DNA from 4 places in the Fictibacillus iocasae genome. Region 3 is predicted to be linked to each of the others. Evidence: riboswitches for the same ligand, from Rfam matches in the RefSeq annotation. Region 3 holds a riboswitch; each other region holds the start of a gene.
The links. Region 3 has a riboswitch for cyclic di-GMP ahead of ACFQPF_RS07115 (hypothetical protein). Riboswitches for the same ligand answer to the same signal wherever they lie in the genome.
Positions count from the first base shown of each region.

Region 1: it holds a riboswitch for cyclic di-GMP, as region 3 does, so the genes downstream of both, ACFQPF_RS08550 (GGDEF domain-containing protein) here and ACFQPF_RS07115 (hypothetical protein) in region 3, are expected to answer to the same signal.
Region 2: it holds a riboswitch for cyclic di-GMP, as region 3 does, so the genes downstream of both, ACFQPF_RS15690 (B-box zinc finger protein) here and ACFQPF_RS07115 (hypothetical protein) in region 3, are expected to answer to the same signal.
Region 4: it holds a riboswitch for cyclic di-GMP, as region 3 does, so the genes downstream of both, ACFQPF_RS11940 (anti-repressor SinI family protein) here and ACFQPF_RS07115 (hypothetical protein) in region 3, are expected to answer to the same signal.

Region 1 covers NZ_JBHTCP010000014.1:40,836-45,362, reverse strand. Annotated here, with positions in the region: gene addB (helicase-exonuclease AddAB subunit AddB) at 1-1,881, opposite strand, end outside; gene ACFQPF_RS08550 (GGDEF domain-containing protein) at 2,119-3,051, opposite strand; cyclic di-GMP riboswitch class I at 3,162-3,249, opposite strand; gene ACFQPF_RS08545 (serine/threonine protein kinase) at 3,312-3,980, opposite strand; gene ACFQPF_RS08540 (YhjD family protein) at 4,087-4,452, opposite strand.
Region 2 covers NZ_JBHTCP010000049.1:126,342-130,868, reverse strand. Annotated here, with positions in the region: gene ACFQPF_RS15705 (D-glucuronyl C5-epimerase family protein) at 117-1,115, shown strand; gene ACFQPF_RS15700 (TcaA NTF2-like domain-containing protein) at 1,157-1,735, opposite strand; gene ACFQPF_RS15695 (D-glucuronyl C5-epimerase family protein) at 1,961-2,962, shown strand; cyclic di-GMP riboswitch class I at 3,168-3,253, shown strand; gene ACFQPF_RS15690 (B-box zinc finger protein) at 3,357-3,791, shown strand; gene ACFQPF_RS15685 (Ig-like domain-containing protein) at 3,829-4,527, shown strand, end outside.
Region 3 covers NZ_JBHTCP010000013.1:86,154-90,680, reverse strand. Annotated here, with positions in the region: gene ACFQPF_RS07120 (S8 family peptidase) at 1-147, opposite strand, end outside; gene ACFQPF_RS07115 (hypothetical protein) at 543-1,316, opposite strand; cyclic di-GMP riboswitch class I at 1,351-1,443, opposite strand; gene ACFQPF_RS07110 (M36 family metallopeptidase) at 1,805-3,274, shown strand; gene galU (UTP--glucose-1-phosphate uridylyltransferase GalU) at 3,474-4,379, shown strand.
Region 4 covers NZ_JBHTCP010000038.1:20,089-24,615, forward strand. Annotated here, with positions in the region: gene ACFQPF_RS11915 (biotin transporter BioY) at 1-293, opposite strand, end outside; gene ACFQPF_RS11920 (hypothetical protein) at 455-604, shown strand; gene ACFQPF_RS11925 (CapA family protein) at 667-1,830, opposite strand; gene ACFQPF_RS11930 (hypothetical protein) at 2,120-2,362, shown strand; gene ACFQPF_RS11935 (helix-turn-helix domain-containing protein) at 2,426-2,752, opposite strand; gene ACFQPF_RS11940 (anti-repressor SinI family protein) at 2,834-2,989, opposite strand; cyclic di-GMP riboswitch class I at 3,010-3,094, opposite strand; gene kynU (kynureninase) at 3,370-4,527, shown strand, end outside.

The DNA.
Region 1 (4,527 bases), on a different contig from region 3:
AAGGCCGCCTTCTTTCGGACGTGCAGGCAGCACTCCTTCATTTACACCCAGCAGGAAATGCACTTTTACATCTGTAAATCGCGAGCGGTCCACCGTTCCGACGAGCACTTGATCAAGCGCTGGCGGAACGAGTGAGAACTTCATGCTCTCTAGACCTGTATCTAGCATTTTTGTCCACAAGGATAGAGGAATTTCTTCATCCCCTGTCATTTCCACCATTTCATCGAGCAGGTTCAGCACAGCATTCCATACTTGTCCATGCTCACGCGCTTCCTTCAGCCTGTCGTTTTCCTCCGCTTTCAGGCGCAACGCGTCAAGCTTAGCGGGAATTTCCATTCTTTCCAGAAAATAAAAAAGGGCTGCGCAATAATCTCGGACCGTTTTTCCTGTTTTAAAATCACGTGACAATCGTTTAATAGGTGCAACAATGATTTCTCTTAGCTCGTTCAGCTCGTTTTCCTTTTGCTGGTCAGAATCTGTCCTTGCTGCTTCTCCTTCTTCAAGGCCGCGGATTCGCACATACTTCCAAGGTTTAGGATCTGTCCAGCGGCTCCCTTGAATGCCGAGTGCCAGACAATAGTTTTCCAGCTGATCCATTCCTTTTCTCAGCTCTTTAACCGTTCTTGTACGGTCACCTGGATAAAGAAGATCTGTTTTCACCGCACGAAAAACCGCTTCATATCGCCAGTTCTTGCTGATGATATCCAGCACCGAACGAATCAGCTCCACTAGAGGATGGTGCAGCATCGACTTTTTCTGATCGACAAAGACAGGGATCTCATATTCTTCAAATACCGTTTCAATAACCGATTGATAAGAAGCAGAGTTCCGCACGGAGATGGAAATATCACGAAACCTGTACATTTCATCACGAACAAGCCGCAATATTTCTCGAGCTGCTCCTTCTGCCTCTGCCCGCAATGAAACAGCGGAATAAAGCTTTAAACCCTCTGTATCCATTGATTTAACTTCAGGGCGGGTATCAAAGTGGCGCTCTAAATGAAGCAAAGCAGGTGACTTAAATCTTTCAGGAGTGGCAAGAAGAACATTTTCTTCTATTTTGACACCATTTTCCTTCGCCATATTGACTAACTGGATAAACGTTGAAGATGTCATATGGAATAGATCCAGTTCATGAGGTGCAGCATGATGGCTCTCCACGTCACCAGTCAATGCAACCGTTACTTTTTTGGCGTATTTCATCAGCATCGCAAGCACTTCTTTTTCTTGCGGAGTAAAGGAGTGGAAGCCGTCAATATAAATCTCGCACTCTCGTATGTAGGGTGAATGAGGGATCTTTTCAACAAGTAGACGGAGATAATCTTCTGAGTCAACATAATTTGCCGCAAGAGCGTTTTCCAGTTCATTGTAAATAAGTCCAAGGTCAGAAAGCTTGTCTTGAAGTACATTCTTTGTGCTTTCTTTCCCTGCAAAATACTGAAGCGAAGAAGCATGACCATTCACTTCATCAGGAGTGATGCAATAACGTTTCAACTCTGTCATCATCAGTTCAAGCAACTCATAAAACCCTGTCTGATCAGAGGACTTCTTAAAGATCCTTAACTCTTCACGGCGATGTTCAATGATTTTGCGCAGCATCATATGAATACCTGTACTGGTAATATGCGTTCGAGTCATGCCGCCCATGTCGCCAAGAACCTTCCATGCCAGACGGGAGAAGCTGAAGACTTGTGCCCTTATCATTCCGTTCATACCAGGTGCAGAGGATAGCTTATACTCTGATTGAAACGTCATCTGATCAGGCACTAAATAGATAATCGGTTCCCCTGCTGGATCTTCTGTTAAGCGTTCAATGATTTCATTCATCATCCGCTCTGATTTGCCCGTTCCTGAACGTCCCAGCATAAATCGCAAACTCATTTATCTCACAATCCTTTCGCCCATTTCTTATCTCTACATTATCGCATACTCCTACTCTGAACAAAACATGCGTTCGAATGGAAAAAATGGAAAGTGACGAAATTAAAAGAGGCCGCATCAATAAGCAGATGCGACCTCTAGTAAACGTACAAATCATTTTGGAGAAGATGAAGGATTGCCTTGCAAAAACATAGCATTCGTTGATAGCTTTCACACTTTATCACAACGTATTTTTTTCTATCTTTTTATACTTTTTTTACTGTCATACATTCTTTTGTCCGCCAAATGAAGGTAGTCATCGATTCGTTCTCCTGCATCTGGCTTAAGTTCTATGGCCCCGTATGCAAGTGAAACGTATTTCTTCCAATTACTTAACCTTTTTTCAATCTTGACAGCTGTTTCATAGGCTTCCTGCTCGGTTGCTCCTGGAAGCAGGAAGACAAACTCGTCGCCGCCGAATCGGAAGCCGTAATCAAGAGACTGCTCTTGGGCCAGCCATGCAATATGGCACAGGAGCTCGTCCCCTTTATTATGGCCGAATTCATCGTTTACATATTTAAAATTATTCACATCGAGCATGAGGAGCGTCAGAGGCTGTTCCATGCACGCGGACTCATTAATCCGATCATCCAGGCAATCATAGAAATAGCGCCGGTTATATAAGTTAGTCAACGGATCACGAATGCTGATTTCTTTTAAATCCATGAATTGCTGTGAACAAAAGCCGCTTAAGAAACCGGTTAAAGAATGGTGGCTGATCTCGTTCCAACGCTCCAATACATGGAGCTGGACTTCCATCTCTTCATCCGACAGCACCTTCTTCACTTCCAGCAGGACGGCGTTTCGAATACTTTTGGTAAAGCACCCTAATGAACGGTATGGAATTTTCTGATGCTTCACAAACTGGATACCAGATTGAAAGGCACTTTCCTCTGATTTTTTTAAAAATCCTTTATATCGCCGCTCAGGCAGAAACACGCCTCGACAATTCGCATGAAGCATTTTTTGTACCGTATGTTCATACGGTGTGAGTGATGATGTGAGAAATAAATTAAAATATTTTGCCGTTTTTAGTTCGCCCAAATGATGATCGATCATGGTAGGGATGGCGTCCACATGTTTTGTATACAGCTTTTTCCGCAACTCTTGCCAATACTTTTCTCTGGCCATGTAAATCCCTCAAATCTCTTTGTTTGATCAAACATGTATCCGTGCTGAAACAGCACAAAAAAACTGCTCCCCAAAAAGGAAGCAGCTCTAGCATGCAGCCGATCGTCCCCTTTGGCAACCCGGCTGCCTTCGCTGTTGTTCAGCATTAGACCCGTGGCTTTGCGTCCCATTCTTTCAAATGGTTTGCCTTGAAAAACAAAGGTATAATATTAATTTATAGTGATTATATCCTATACAGGAGGATATTTCCAACTTTTTATCTAGTTCTTTGTACCTTTTTTACCAATTTTACTTATTTTTCTATACCACCTGTACCCGATTCTCACCACATTTAATACATTATATGGGATTTTTATAGGAAAACGGTATAGGGTATGCCTATACAACTTGTGATACGCGGCTTTTAAATCCTTCCATTTTCCACAGTCTTCCTTCACTAAAAAGTCCGAGACATCGACGATCACACCATGTCCATTGGAAATCATGACGTTCTTTCCATGAACATCGTGTGGATACAATCCACGCTGGCGTGCATAATCGAGCGCTGCATCAATCTCATCAATGATCGTTGGCTCAATTTTCATCCCTTTATGAACACAATCAAATAAAGTCGTCCCAAAAATTCGCTTTAACACTAAAAATCGTTCCCCATAATAATAGCATTGGGAATACCCGCGATGTCGGCCTAGGCGGCTGTATACCTCTATCTCGTCCTTTATGCCTTCTTTCGCCCTTCCGTATATCTTTACCACATAATCCATATGATCCGGATGAGCAAAAACCGCAGCATAATTTCCGCACCCCAGCACAATCCACGGCTTTGGATACGTTATCGTTTTGACTGGATCAAACTCATCATCACTGACAATCACAGCCTCTTTATCTAGTGCTTCTGCAAGCTTAATAAATTCCTGCAGCTTCTCTATCATAATCCGACCTCGACTTTCACTTTCCGTTGTTAGACCATTTCTTTCTTAGTGTATACACGGTCAAGCCAAAAAGTCGCCAATTATTTTTCTCACCCTAAGCAAATCGTTAAGTAGAGGGATATTTCTTCAATAAGAAATGCTCAATAAGGGTTTCTGCTTTGTTTCGCAAGTGTACGTTTGGAAACCTCATTACTTCCCGATAGCCTCTAATAAAAATTTCATACTCCGTAAGGTCATCAAGACGTTTTCCGTCCATGACTTTTATTTTCCTTGATAGCATCTGTTTTCTCGTTTCATGCAGCTCCATGCTGATATCATCCATTATTTTTTCAATGAGCAAGATGTATGGCCGCTTCAGTTTCAGCGGAACTGCTTGAATGATCCTTAAATCTCGGTCAAATATGGTGAGCAGCATCGGATACATAATAAACCGCTCAATTAATCCCCGGTCTTCTTCTGATCCATAAAGCACGGCGATTCCCTCCGTATATCCATTTTTCGCTTATGAAGGTGGAAGTTTACAAGAGGCGGAGAGGACATTCTTAAT
Region 2 (4,527 bases), on a different contig from region 3:
TGAAATCAATATTAGAAACTTAAAATAGCTTTAAATTTAACCGATATAAATTATACTCAGCCCAACTGAAAAAGGATCGGAAATCGAACGTGCAATTTCCAGATAGGAGAGAGAAAGTGAAACATGTAATGAAATGGGCGGTGTCTGTGTTGACGGTATTCATGGTTACCGTTGCGGCAGCTGCGCCTGGTTATGCGGCGGGGCATTCTGCGTTGGTCAAAAAGTCGGTGGCGACGTATAAGAAAAACAATTATGAGTACAAGCATAAACTTGCTCAGTATACGCCTCAGGGTGATTATTTCAACCTTAGCGGGAAGATTTTTCAAATGTCGCGTATTAAAATGGATGCAAAAGGCATTCCGATGGTGAAGTATTATGACAAATACCAGTACAATCCAGTGACGATCGCACAAATGGGATTGTCTGAGCATGGGAAGTATGTGAGAACCCAAAAGCCGGGGCACATGACGAGATTCCTGCAATATGCGGATGCACTTGTTGCGTATCAGCAGGAGGAGGGCTCGCTTCGTTACGATTTTTATTACGAGATCAAGCATTTAAAGGCGAAGTTTCAGCCAGGCTGGATTTCTGCGATGGCTCAAGGGCAGGCGCTAAGCGTGTATTCGCGTGCGTATCACTTAACGAAGGATGTTAAATACCTGGAAGCAGGTAAGAAGTGTTTGCAGTTCTTGATGAAAGCGAAGTCCAACGGCGGAACATATACGAACATGCGCTCACTTGGGCCAAGCTACAAGCAATACGGATTCTTCGAGGAATACATCACGACGCCCGATAACTTCACGCTGAACGGCTATGTGTACACATTGTTCGGCCTGTATGACTGGATGAAGCTCGGTGTAAAAGAGGATTACGGCCAGAAAAGAGCGCAGCAGCACTTGGAGCATGGCATCAAAGTATTAAAAGTAATCCTGCCAAAATACGATATCGGCGGCTTCACGTCCTATGACCTAAGCCACCTGACGAGAAAGCAGCAGCCTCACGTCGTGCCGATGTACCACGCTGTCCACCTTTACCAGATTTACGGATTGTACACGATTACGAAAGACAAAACCTTCCTCAGCTACCACAAACGCTGGGCGAAATATGTAGATTAATAGACAAGCCCCGAATCAGCGTCTGATTCGGGGCTTTAATGTTATGGTTTACGGATTTCCGAAATGGTTAATGAATCTTTCTGGGAGCTTAGTTCATACAACCAAATCGTACCGGTCGAGTCTTCGGTCACCTTCAGCTCATACCGGTCATCGCCTGTCTGTTGAAAGTGAGAGTAAGTCAAGGGAAGAACGTTTTCAGACGACAATCCTTTTTTATGCTGTTCTTCCGCATTTTTCTTTTGTGAAATATAAACCTCACTTTGTGGCAGCAGGAATGGCTGGGCTTTGCTGAAGTCTCCAGTGTTAACGGCTTCAGCATAGGCTTTAATGTATTGTTTCACAAATTCATACGCCGTTTTTTCCTCGACGGAGGCAACAGACGCCCCCTCAACATAGGAATCCGCATACACTGTTTCCGTCACGAGATGTTCTGCCTGTTTCTTGGCTTTTTCCAGGCTTTCCAATTTGCCCTGCAGCAGCTGAAACGGAGACATCAGCATGACGAGGGCAACGAGACTGACCGCCAAGGACCGTTTCACCGAGAGTCCAAATAGCAGCCAGGCGAAGATAAATGCGAAAACACATGATAGTACAATGGTTACAGCCCCAAACCTCGTCACATACTCCAACAACTTGATCGTCCTCTCTTGTCCAAACCGAAACTTCCCCCGTTATATCGGGTTATTTCAACAAAAAATGAAATGAAGAAAATGTAAATGATATGTAAATGTAAAGAAAGTTACAATTTTTGTTACATTAGTATAATATTATCATGTGTTGTGGTAATTATTGGTATAGTATGAAAAAGGCAGTTCATCACAATAAGAGCAGGGGGAATAGTTCAATTGAAGGAGTTTTATAAGACAGCCGTTGTGCTAACAATCGCTGCGGTCATGTTATTTTCGATGGCCATTCCGAGCTACGCCGCAGATTATTCTGCACTCGTCAAAAAGTCAGTTGCTACCTACAAGAAGAACAACTACCAATACGCCCACAAACTCGCTCCCTATACCCCGCAAGGCGACTATTTCAATCTCAGCCAAAAAGTTTTCCAAATGTCTCGAATCAAAATGGACGCCCAAGGCATCCCAATGGTGAAGTATTATGACAAGTACCAGTACAACCCGGTTACAATCGCCCAGATGGCACTCTCCGAACACGGCAAGTATGTCAGAACAAAGAATGAAGCAAACAAAGCCCGCTTTCTCAAGTATGCGAATGCTTTAGTGCTATACCAAAAGCCGGACGGATCGCTTCGTTATGATTTCTATTACGAGATCAAGCATCTTCGCGTGAAATACCAGCCTGGTTGGTACTCAGCTATGGCTCAAGGCCAGGCGCTGAGCGTATATTCAAGAGCGTATCACTTAACAAAGGACGTCAAATATTTGGAAACAGGGAAAAAATGCCTCGCGTTCATGACCCGCGCCAAGTCAAGAGGCGGCACATACACGAACCTGCGCGCACTCGGAAAATCGTACAATGAATACGGATTTTTTGAAGAATACATCAGCAACCCAGACAATTACACACTGAACGGATTCGTATACGCCATGTTCGGTCTTTATGACTGGATGAAGCTTGGCGTAAAGGCAGATTACGGCCAAAAGACGGCGCAGTACTATTTGCAGCAAAAAGGACTGATCGCAATCAAGAAAATTTTGCCAAAGTACGACATCGGCGGCTTCACATCCTACGACCTCAGCCATCTCACCATGAAACAGCAGCCGCACGTCGTCCCGATGTACCACGCGATTCACATCTTCCAAATGCACGCCCTATACACGATATCCAACGACAAAACCTACCTCACCTATTACAGACGGTGGGCGGGGTATGTGAAATAAAAGAGATGATGAGAGAAGCTCTAGCTATTGTGTTTGCTGGAGCTTTTCTTTTTTTAATGAACCCATTAATGTTTGGGCTTAGCGTAAACACCTACAATTAGCACAGATCTAAAGGTGGAAAAATAGCCTATATATTTTAGTGTTTACATAGGAAATAGGTTCCATTATACTAAGTGTATAGTAATATTTACCTTTAATTGAATAATTATGAAAAAGGCAAACTTTTCGAAAGGGAAGGACGCAAAGCCGTGAGTCTAAGGCGTTTTACGCTATGATCGTCAGGTTGCCATAGTTCTTAAGTATGCTGTGGCTGTTTAGCCATGGCTTTTTTGTTTGGGAGGTTGATAGAAATAGGAAGTTATTAAAGTAACAAAACAACGAGGGGGAGTCTAAAATGAAATGCTATAAACATTATGAAATGGACGCGGTTTCGACATGTACGGTTTGCGGAAAGGCATTATGTCCAAATTGCAGTGAAAAATTTACCTATCCATCATGCGATTCGTGCGTACTAAACCAAGTAAGCGAACAGAAATCCATATTAATTCGTAATGCCATTATTATGACTGTATTATTTGCCTTTGGATTAACAGAAGGCTTTATGTTAGCTATTGCATTGGCAGGTGTACCGTGGGGATGGAGTGCATTGAATAAGATTACTCCAAATATCTTTCTATTCATGCCATTAATGGGCTGGGTCATCTATTTCTTAATTAAATTAGGATTGTCTATGGTAATTGGAGTATTTGTACTTCCATTTCAGGTAATGAAAATTGTAAAGGGTCTAAAAGAAGCGAAACAACTCGCAGAATACACAAATGCCGCATAACGTTAAACAAAGAATCAGTTAATAACAAGGAGGGTACATGATGTTTAAATTAAACAAAATCGTTATTACACTAACTGCACTTACTTTTCTTCTCATTTCTATCTTCCAAGTTGAAAACGTACAAGCAGCAAATGGAGTCCTAACTTTTGTCTCTGGTTCACTTACTGAACAAGAACAGGAAAAAGAGTTCTTTTTCACAGTGCCAAGTGCAGGGAGGGTATCCATTGACATCACTTCTTATGTAAAATCAACCACCCACTTCAAATTATATGACAGCAACAATGTTAAAGTTTTTGGAGACTACTTTACAAGTTCTTCTTCTACTCCAGGTAAGCATAACGACTGGGTTGATCTTGAGGCAGGGACATACCGCTTGAAGGTTGGAGAATACAATGAATATTTGAAGCATACAGGTGATTTCACACTTCAAGTGTCTTTTTCACAGGCTGGTAATAATGAAGCAGAGCCCAATAATGGTACTGTTGAAGCTCAGCCTCTTTTCTATAACAAATCTGTTACAGGTTTTTTATCTTGGAATGACTCAGTAGATGTTTATAAATTGACTGTTGATAAAGCGGGAAGAGTACATGTGAATTTATCATCATTCGTGGATTCTACTACCACAATTAAAATGACCGATGAAGAAAACGAAAAAGTATTTAGTGATTATTTTAATGGCAGTTCCCTCTCCCCTGCTAAATATAACAATTATGTCGATTTAGAACCGGGGAATTAT
Region 3 (4,527 bases):
ACCTTCTTTGTATTTTACGATAATTTCTTTCGGTGCTTCCTTTGAATCGGATTGCTCTGGTATAGAAGCTGCTCCCGCTTGAGTTGGTGCAGCAAGTCCAACCAAAAGTGCTAGAGAAGTATAACCTGCAGCGAAACGTTTTAGCATGACTGATCACTCCTTCTGTTTGATTGCTTTCAAGGTTAACACAATCTCAAAAAGGGAAAAGGGGTTCGATATAAAATTAACAAACCCTTTAAATTATCTTAAAATAACACTAAAGTAACGAAATATTCAGAAAAATAATGTGTGACCTTCGAAACCCGTGTTAAAATTCGACTATAGAAAAAACAGGTTTTGGATAATAGACGAAATTTGGAAACGAGAAAAAAGGTAAGAAATGACTAGTTTAAAACCGATTCACAACGTTGGGGCACAACGTCGGGGTCCGGTACATCTCCATCTCCAACCCCGTTTTAGCACCATTATGGAAAAAAGTACCGGACCCCGAACGTGGATCTGCCACAAAAAAGCTGCCGGCACACTGCGGCAGCTCATTTCTATTATTTAATTACTTCAGCTGGCTTTTCAGCTGGTTCACCAGATTCTTTTTTGTTTAAGTTCGTGATGCTTTCGGCGATGAGCCTTTTAACAGCTGCATACTTTTCATTTCCTGCTTTAGTAATGGATGCATCAAGGGTGACACCTTTTTTCTTAGCGTCGGAAACCAATTTGTTCATCTGGTTTTTCACTTGATACAGCTGGTTATCAAGAGACATCAGCTTGTTTTCAAACTCCTCGAAGCGTGATTCCTCTTCCTCTTCACAGCAGTCCTCTTCCTCGCAATCTTCATCTTCCTCGTGATGATCGCACTCTTCTTCTTCATCCTCTTCCTCGTCATCATCAGAAGATGCTTTCACAGGTTCTGGTGCAGGGTTTGGAACAGGAGTCGGATTGGGAACCGGAACTGGCTCTGTTGGCGGTTCTTCTTTAGGAGGCTCTGTCTTAGGCGGTTCTTCTTTAACAGGCTCTTCTCCATAATACAGCTCGATCTCTTCATTAAGAGACTTAACCTTTGACTCGATTTGAATAAGCTTTTTGTTCAGCTCGCGATATTTATTGGTGTACTGCTTTTTTAGTTCAGCTTTCTTTTTTGCTTCATCCTGCTTCTTTTTTTCGTGGCCTTTTTTCTTGTTGTCTTTCTTTTTCTTCTGTTCTTTCTTTTTTTGCAGCTCGTGCTTCGAACCATTTTCCTTCGCGTACGATCCAGCAGGCGCGCCAAGCATGACAGCGAGTGCAAGAACAGCCGCAGCGAACTTCATCATTTTCTTTTTCATTACCTCATCCTCCTTAAGGATATAAAAATGTGGTAAAGGCAGCTGGCTGGCGTAGGCGATTCTGTGTGTGCCCTTAGCCCCTATAGCTTTGTGCCGCCAGATTTCTCTGGTTTTACCGATATCAATATTTTACAAATAAATAAAAAATATGGAAATAGTACAGGCGACCTATTTCGACAAAAACCGTATACAGGGTTTGTATATTTGATTTTTTCGTATTTTCGGGGTCCGGTACAATCGGGGTCCGGTACCATCTCCATCATTCAACGCCATAAAGCAGCATTTGAAAGAAGAGTACCGGACCCCAGATGTGTACCGGACCCCAGATGTTCCAGATGTTTTATTCCTACAAAATCTATCAAAATAGACCCATTGCATTGAGGCTAGGACAGGCCTTACACTAATTGTATGAAAATTCAAACTTTTAGGAGGCTGTTATTTTGAAAAAGAAGAATCTGATTAAGATGCTTGGCTCGGCTGCGCTTGTGATGACATTGGCTCTCCCAACCTTTAGCGGCGGCACACCAGACTACACACCGAGAACGGTTCAGGCACAGAGCTTTGATGCGAAAGTAAAAGCGGATGAGTACTTAAAGAAGAATGCGGCGCAATACAACCTTAACGCCGATCTTTCTGGTCTTACATATGTCACGACGATTGAAGCGAACGCTGGAACGTACGTCCGTTATCAGCAAACGGTGAAAGACAAACCCGTTTTTACCAATCAAGTGACGGTTACGCTCGATAGAAACGGCAAGGCACTTATGGCGGTCTCTGATTATACGTCTTACTCGAAAGTGGAAGAGCCGAAGCAGAACATCACAAAAAGCGAGGCAGAATCGAAAGCGGCACAGCACCTTAACGCTCAGGCTGGCCGCTGGTCACAGACTGAGAATGTGTTTGGCTATTCTATTGAAAACGGCACCGCGATTCCTGTCTATAAAATAACCCTGCATGCCGATGAGCCGTTCGGGGCTTGGGAAATGTATGTTCATGCAGGCACCGGAAAAGTGCTGAAGAAGAAGGATTTGAACCAAAAAGTGACCGGGTCAGGCCAGGTGTTCTTGCCAAATCCGATTGAATCACAAGGATCTAAAACGGGGCTGACAGACGGCAATGACGCCGATTCAGCAGCCCTCACTGCCCAGCTGAAGCCTGTGTCTCTTCAAGGCTTGAACGGCACCGGAAAGCTCGAGGGCCAATACGTGAACATTTATTCCAAATCGAGAACGACGAGTGCCAGCCATGTGTTCAATTACACACGCAGCGATGACCGGTTCGAGGACGTGATGGTGTACTACCATATCGACACGCTGCAGCGGTATATTCAATCCCTCGGTTTTTCCAACATAAACAACCGCTCGATTAAAGCAAACGTGAACACGTACCGCCAGGACAACTCGTTCTACAGTCCGTCGACAAAAGAGCTGACATTCGGCATAGGCGGAGTGGACGATGCGGAGGATTCAGGCATCATCGCACACGAATACGGCCATTCGATCCAGGACAACCAGGTCCCAGGGTGGGGGAACTCAGCAGAAGGCGGCGCGATGGGTGAAGGATTCGGCGATTTCCTCGGCGCCACATATGAAGATGCCGCCGCGCCTGGTGCGTTCGGAACAGCGTGTGTAGGAGAGTGGGATGCCGCCTCGTATTCTAGCAGCAACCCGCCATGTCTGCGAAGGCTTGATAAAAACAAAGTGTATCCGCGTGATGTTGTGAACCAAGTACATTCGGACGGCGAGATCTGGTCGCAGGGACTGTACGATCTGGCAGGGGCACTCGGCCGTGATACGGCGACAAAGCTCGTGCTTCAGTCACACTGGTCACTGACACCGAACGCGACGTTCAATAACGGAGCAAAAGCGATCAAGCAGGCAGATCAGCTGCTGAACGCCGGTCGAAACGCCACGGCCATTGATTCGATTTTTGCCGCAAGGGGACTGTCAACGAATTAAAAGCACTGTCGGTTTGTCTTTGTCGGGGTCCGGTACCATTCCGCACATAAAGCGGCAGCCATGCCGCTTTTGCGGAATGAGTACCGGACCCCGAAATTAATAAGCCTTTGTTAAATCTCTGTAAAAGTACGTATTTTGACGGCGGTTTTTCGCTACACTGTTGGTAAACGTTGATTACCATCAGGGAGCTGATCGAGAGATGAAGAAGATTCGTAAAGCGATTATTCCGGCTGCAGGTCTTGGCACACGTTTTCTGCCGGCAACTAAAGCGATGCCAAAAGAAATGCTGCCGATCGTGGACAAGCCGACGATCCAATATATCGTAGAAGAAGCAGTCGCCTCAGGAATCGAGGACATCATCATCGTGACTGGAAAGGGCAAGCGGGCGATCGAGGATCATTTTGATCATGCGTTTGAACTGGAGGAGAATCTTTTGAAAAAGGGAAAGGTGAACCTGCTGCAGAAGGTTCAGCAGTCCTCCCAGCTGGCGGAGATTCATTATATCCGGCAAAAGGAGCCCCGCGGCCTTGGTCATGCGATCTGGTGCGCGCGCAAGTTTATCGGTGACGAGCCGTTCGCTGTGCTGCTCGGTGACGATATTGTGCAGGCTGAGCCGCCGTGCCTCGCGCAGCTGATCACGCAATATGAAAAAACGGGCTCGTCCATCATCGGTGTCCAGACGGTACCGGAAGAGCAGGTGAGCCGTTACGGCATCGTTGATCCTGTTCAGACAAAAGGGCCGCTTTATGGCGTGAATAAATTTATCGAGAAACCAGCGCTTGGAGAAGCGCCGTCGAACCTTGCGATTATGGGGCGCTATATTTTGAGCCCGGAAATATTCCGTTACCTTGAAAAGCAGGAAATGGGAGCTGGAGGAGAGATTCAGCTGACCGATGCGATCGAGCAGCTGAATGAATTTCAGCGTGTGTTCGCTTATGAGTTTGAAGGACGCCGGTATGACGTCGGAGAAAAGCTCGGCTTCATTCTGACCACTGTCGAATTTGCGCTCCGCGACCATGACATCCAAGACACGCTCTACCGCGAGCTGCGCCAGCTCGTAGAGGATGCGAAGCACTTAACACCAGAAAGCAAGGAAAGCATCTGACATGATATAAAAATGAAAAGCCCGGTGAAGCTGGAGTTTTGAAAAATTCGCCTCATCGGGCTATTGTTTGGGGTCCGGTACCTTTTCCAACTCCGCCGCACGGCAGCGGGGTTTGGGGAAAGGTGTACCGGACCCCGATTTTTTGTAA
Region 4 (4,527 bases), on a different contig from region 3:
AGGATAAAAGAAAGAATGAAACCGAATGTCGGACCGACAAGAACATCAAACCCACCTGAAAATTTAGCGAACACCGGTGCGCCAGCAAGGCCAACGAGGGCATACACAGTCATCGAAATAGCGCCGAGCCTGCTTCCAAGAAGAATCCCTCCTAATATACAGAAAAAGGTTTGGAGGGTAAGTGGAACTTTGCCGAATACAAGTGCCGGTATCCAGTTCGTAATATTGGCGCCAATAGCCATCAGTGCCACAAATAATGCGGCAAGTGTTAGATCAGCCGTTCTTAATTTCATACATATCCACCTCTGCAAAATTGTAATAGTAAGTATATGTTAATCGTATACGAGGGAAAACTTCATTGTCAACTTGATTTTTTTTTAGGTTAACTTTATTTGGCATGAAATAAACGAACAGTGCAGACAATAGGAAGAAGAAAAAAGGAGGTCATAACAAGATGGATAAACGTAAACATTCTAGAGATGCCGCTGCGAAAAATAACGCTACACCTACAGAAAGCATGACAAGTATGGAGAACAGTGACGCAGCATTTTCAGATGAATTAAAGGAAAGAGATACACAAAGTCCGCGTTCAAAGGGCAAATAATGGATTAATTTTTCTCAATAAAAAGGATGTCTCGGCACTAGGCGAGACATCCTTTTTATTGTCTAATCAAACGACAGCTCTTGCATATAACGGTTCATGTGTTGTTTTATTTCTTCAAACACTTCCTTTTTTTCAGGAAGCTCTGACAGTGGCCATATTACGTATTGGCTGTCAACATAAGTTGGAGTAAAGCGGGGAGAGTGAACCATTACTGTTTTTCTCTTGCCGTCCATTTTCTTTGAAACGGAGACGTGTATAATCCCCCCAAGATCCTTGTAATCCCCGCGCTGGCCGGAAAGAAAATTTCCGAGAGAATAAGCGACGAATGCCTTAGAGCCATCTTTGCGGGAAATCCATTTTACTGGCTGCAGCACGTGTGGATGATGGCCGATTATGACATCAGCACCCGCATCAGCTGCCAGTTTGGCAAGGGCTTCTTGTTCTGGATTTGGAAGCCGCTCGTATTCATTGCCAAAGTGTAAGCTGACCACAACCGCATCTGACAGCTTCTTTGCCTCGGACACTTCTCGTTTAACTAACTCGGGTTGAATTAAATTAACGAGATGATCTTTTCCTTCTGGAACGGGTATGCCATTTGTTCCATACGTGTAGCTTAAAAATGAAAAGGTGATGTTGTTTTTTCTGATGAGCCGCAAATCGGTTTTGTCTTCGGGAGAACGGAAAGCACCTGTATAGGCCATTCCGATTGTGTTCCAATGTTCAATAGCGCTCAAGATAACTTTTTCGCCCCGGTCTAACGTATGATTATTGGCTATCGTAACGAGATCGACTCCATTTTCTTTCAGTGCATCTCCCACTTCAGCGGGTGAATTGAACGATGGATAGCTCGATAACCCATGCTTTACTCCACCAATCATCGTTTCTTGATTGGCTATTGTAATGTCGCTCGACGTTAATTCATCTTTAACCTGTCTGAACATGGGGCTGAAATGGTATGTGCCGTCAGGATTTGCCGCTTTGTCATATACTCTGTCATGAATGAGGATATCGCCTACAGCGGATATAGTCGCAGTATATTCCTCATGCTTGGCAGGTTCTGGTGGTAAAGGCTTCTGTGGCGGATTGGTTTGTTCATGAAACGATGTATCTTTGACCGGCGGTTTATTTCCTGTTTGGTCGTGGTGCTGTTTTTGCTGCTGAACGAATATAAATAAACCAAAAAAGAAAACAAGAAATACCGCGGTTGCGATCAGTGTTTTATTCATGCGTTTTGCCCCCTATGCCTTTAATACTAGGCAATAAGACAGGAATTGCCAATCTTTTTAACACGTTAAGGAAGCATAACTTTTTAACAGAGTCGGAAATCGATGCAGTCGAAAGGTTTAGGAATAAAGGCTAAAGGCAGCTAAAGCTCGGTTAAGTGCATAGCGTTCGTCCATTTTTCTTTAAAATGTTCACAAAAGAGAACGAAAAAACTGTACTTGTTCTTTGCTGTCGTGTATCATTTAATAAAATCGTTCTTTTTTAAGAACGAAACTAAGGAGGCATACCTTTATGATTCGGAATGATGAGAAGGATCAATATATCAGTTTCACAGGGCGCCATTTCGTTAAGCTGTATTACAAAGGTGAAAATATGTGTGAACTATATATCGATCATGAATATAAAGGTTTGGCCCCTTTTCTTTATACAGTAAGAAAGCTGAGGCAGCTGGAAAGAAGTTGGCTCCTTGCTATGAAAAACGTTCAGCCTTATCATTTTAAAGAAATTAAACCATTTATTGATATATCTATTTGAGGCGGTGAGTAGAGGGTTTGTTAAATACAGCAACCAAAAAAGCCAGTCGGCAATGAGACTGGCTTATTTTTGTGCGTTCTTCCATCTATTAAATTCAAGAAACTCTTTAAATTGTTCTTTGCTGACACCAGAGCCCATGGCTTCTTTTACTAAATCTGCCCATTCGGCGTCCAGGTCTTTATCATTTACTTCCGTTCGGTCATTTAGGAAATTCTCAACAGGAACATCTAAAACAGCAGAAAGCTTTTCTAAGAGCTGAACAGATGGGTTTTGTTGAATGTTTCGCTCAAGTGAACTTAAGTAGGATTTCGCTATTCCAGCTTTTTCGGCTAATGCAGATAATGAGAGTCCTTTTTGTTTGCGGTATTTTTTTACAAATTCACCGATCATTTTTATCCCTCTTTTTTACTAGAAGCGTTTCATCAATTATACATTTGGCTTCTTTTTCTGTAAATAGAACAAAAGTGGGGATTAGATCGTCTGCTCCTCCAACAAGGAAGGCGGTGTCACGCAGGAAGTGTTTTGAATGAATTGGCGCACTTCTTCAATATTCAATCCAAGTTCTTTTGCTTCCATCACTAATTCTACCCATTCACCATCCAATTGATCTGCCAGTAAAGTTGTCATCAGTACCTCCTGAAATGTTTCCAGGTAATCCAGCCGTCATAGTTTGTGAACGTTAGACCTGTGATTTTGCGTCCATGTTTTTCAACATGTTTGCCTTTTTCTGAATGGATTTGAGTTGAGTGTGAGCCATCGTATGTACAGTTAATTAGTACCCTTTCAGTATAGGGCTTAATACCTTTTTAACGTGTCGGAATGTGCTGTCATATTCACGTTTTTTTTCGCTATTTTTCATGAAAATGTGACAATTTTTCAGACTGATTCCTGTATTGTTTACCAAAGGTTAACGTATAACACTAGATACTAATCCGGAAAACAACTTAATTCTTCCACACGGTCTCCTTTTTGATTACTATGAAGATAGAATCTTGATTGGGGGAAAAATGGTGCTGAATAAAGAGTATGCGCTTACATTAGATAGGCAGGATGAATTAAGAAGGTTCCGTGATGAGTTTTACCTTCCAAAAGGAAAATGGTATATGGACGGCAATTCGCTCGGGCTTTTATCGAAAAGGGCTGAGAGTACGCTGGTTAAGTCGCTTGAAGACTGGAAGCTTTATGGTATTGATGGCTGGATGAACGGGGCTTATCCATGGTTCCATTTAAGTGAGCAGGTAGGTGCGAAGCTCTCAGGAATTATTGGAGCGCGGCCAGAGGAAGTGGTCGCTGCGAGCTCGACCACCGTCAACCTTCATCAGCTGGTGTCTACCTTCTACAAACCATCAGGAGTGAAAACAAAAATTCTAGCTGATGAATTGACTTTCCCTTCCGACATTTATGCCCTGCAAAGTCAGCTTATGTTAAAAGGATATGATTATGAAAGCGAACTGATCCAGGTAAAAAGCGATGATGGATTGACGCTTTCAGAAGAGACAATCATCAGCCATATGACAGAGGAGGTCGCCTTGATCCTTCTCCCCTCTGTACTTTATAGAAGCGGACAGCTGCTTGATATGCAGCGCTTGACGAAAGAGGCGCATAGACGTGGAATCATCATCGGTTTTGACCTATGCCATTCAATTGGGGCTGTTCCTCATGAGTTAAGTGACTGGGGTGTGGATTTTGCGTTCTGGTGCAATTATAAATATTTGAACGGAGGTCCGGGAAGCACAGCAGGACTGTATGTCAACCAACGACATGCTGGAATAAGGCCGGGTCTCTCAGGCTGGTTCGGCTCAGAGAAGAGCAAGCAGTTTGATATGAAGCACACGTTCACACCATCGCCATCTGCTGGGGCTTATCAGATTGGTACGCCTCACGTATTCAGTACAGCCCCTCTTATCGGTTCGCTCGAGCTTTTTGAAGAAGCGGGCATAGATCGAGTTCGGTCTAAATCGCTTCAGCTTACGAGGTTCATGATGGATTTGATTCGCCAGGAATTGATGAATTTTGGCTTTACGATTGGCAACCCTTTTGAAGACGAGAGACGGGGCGGTCATGTGGCATTGCAGCATAAAGAAGCCGCAAGAGTTTGTAAAAGTTTAAAAGAGATGGGAGTCATACCGGACTTTCGCTCTCCGGATGTGATCAGGCTTGCCCCT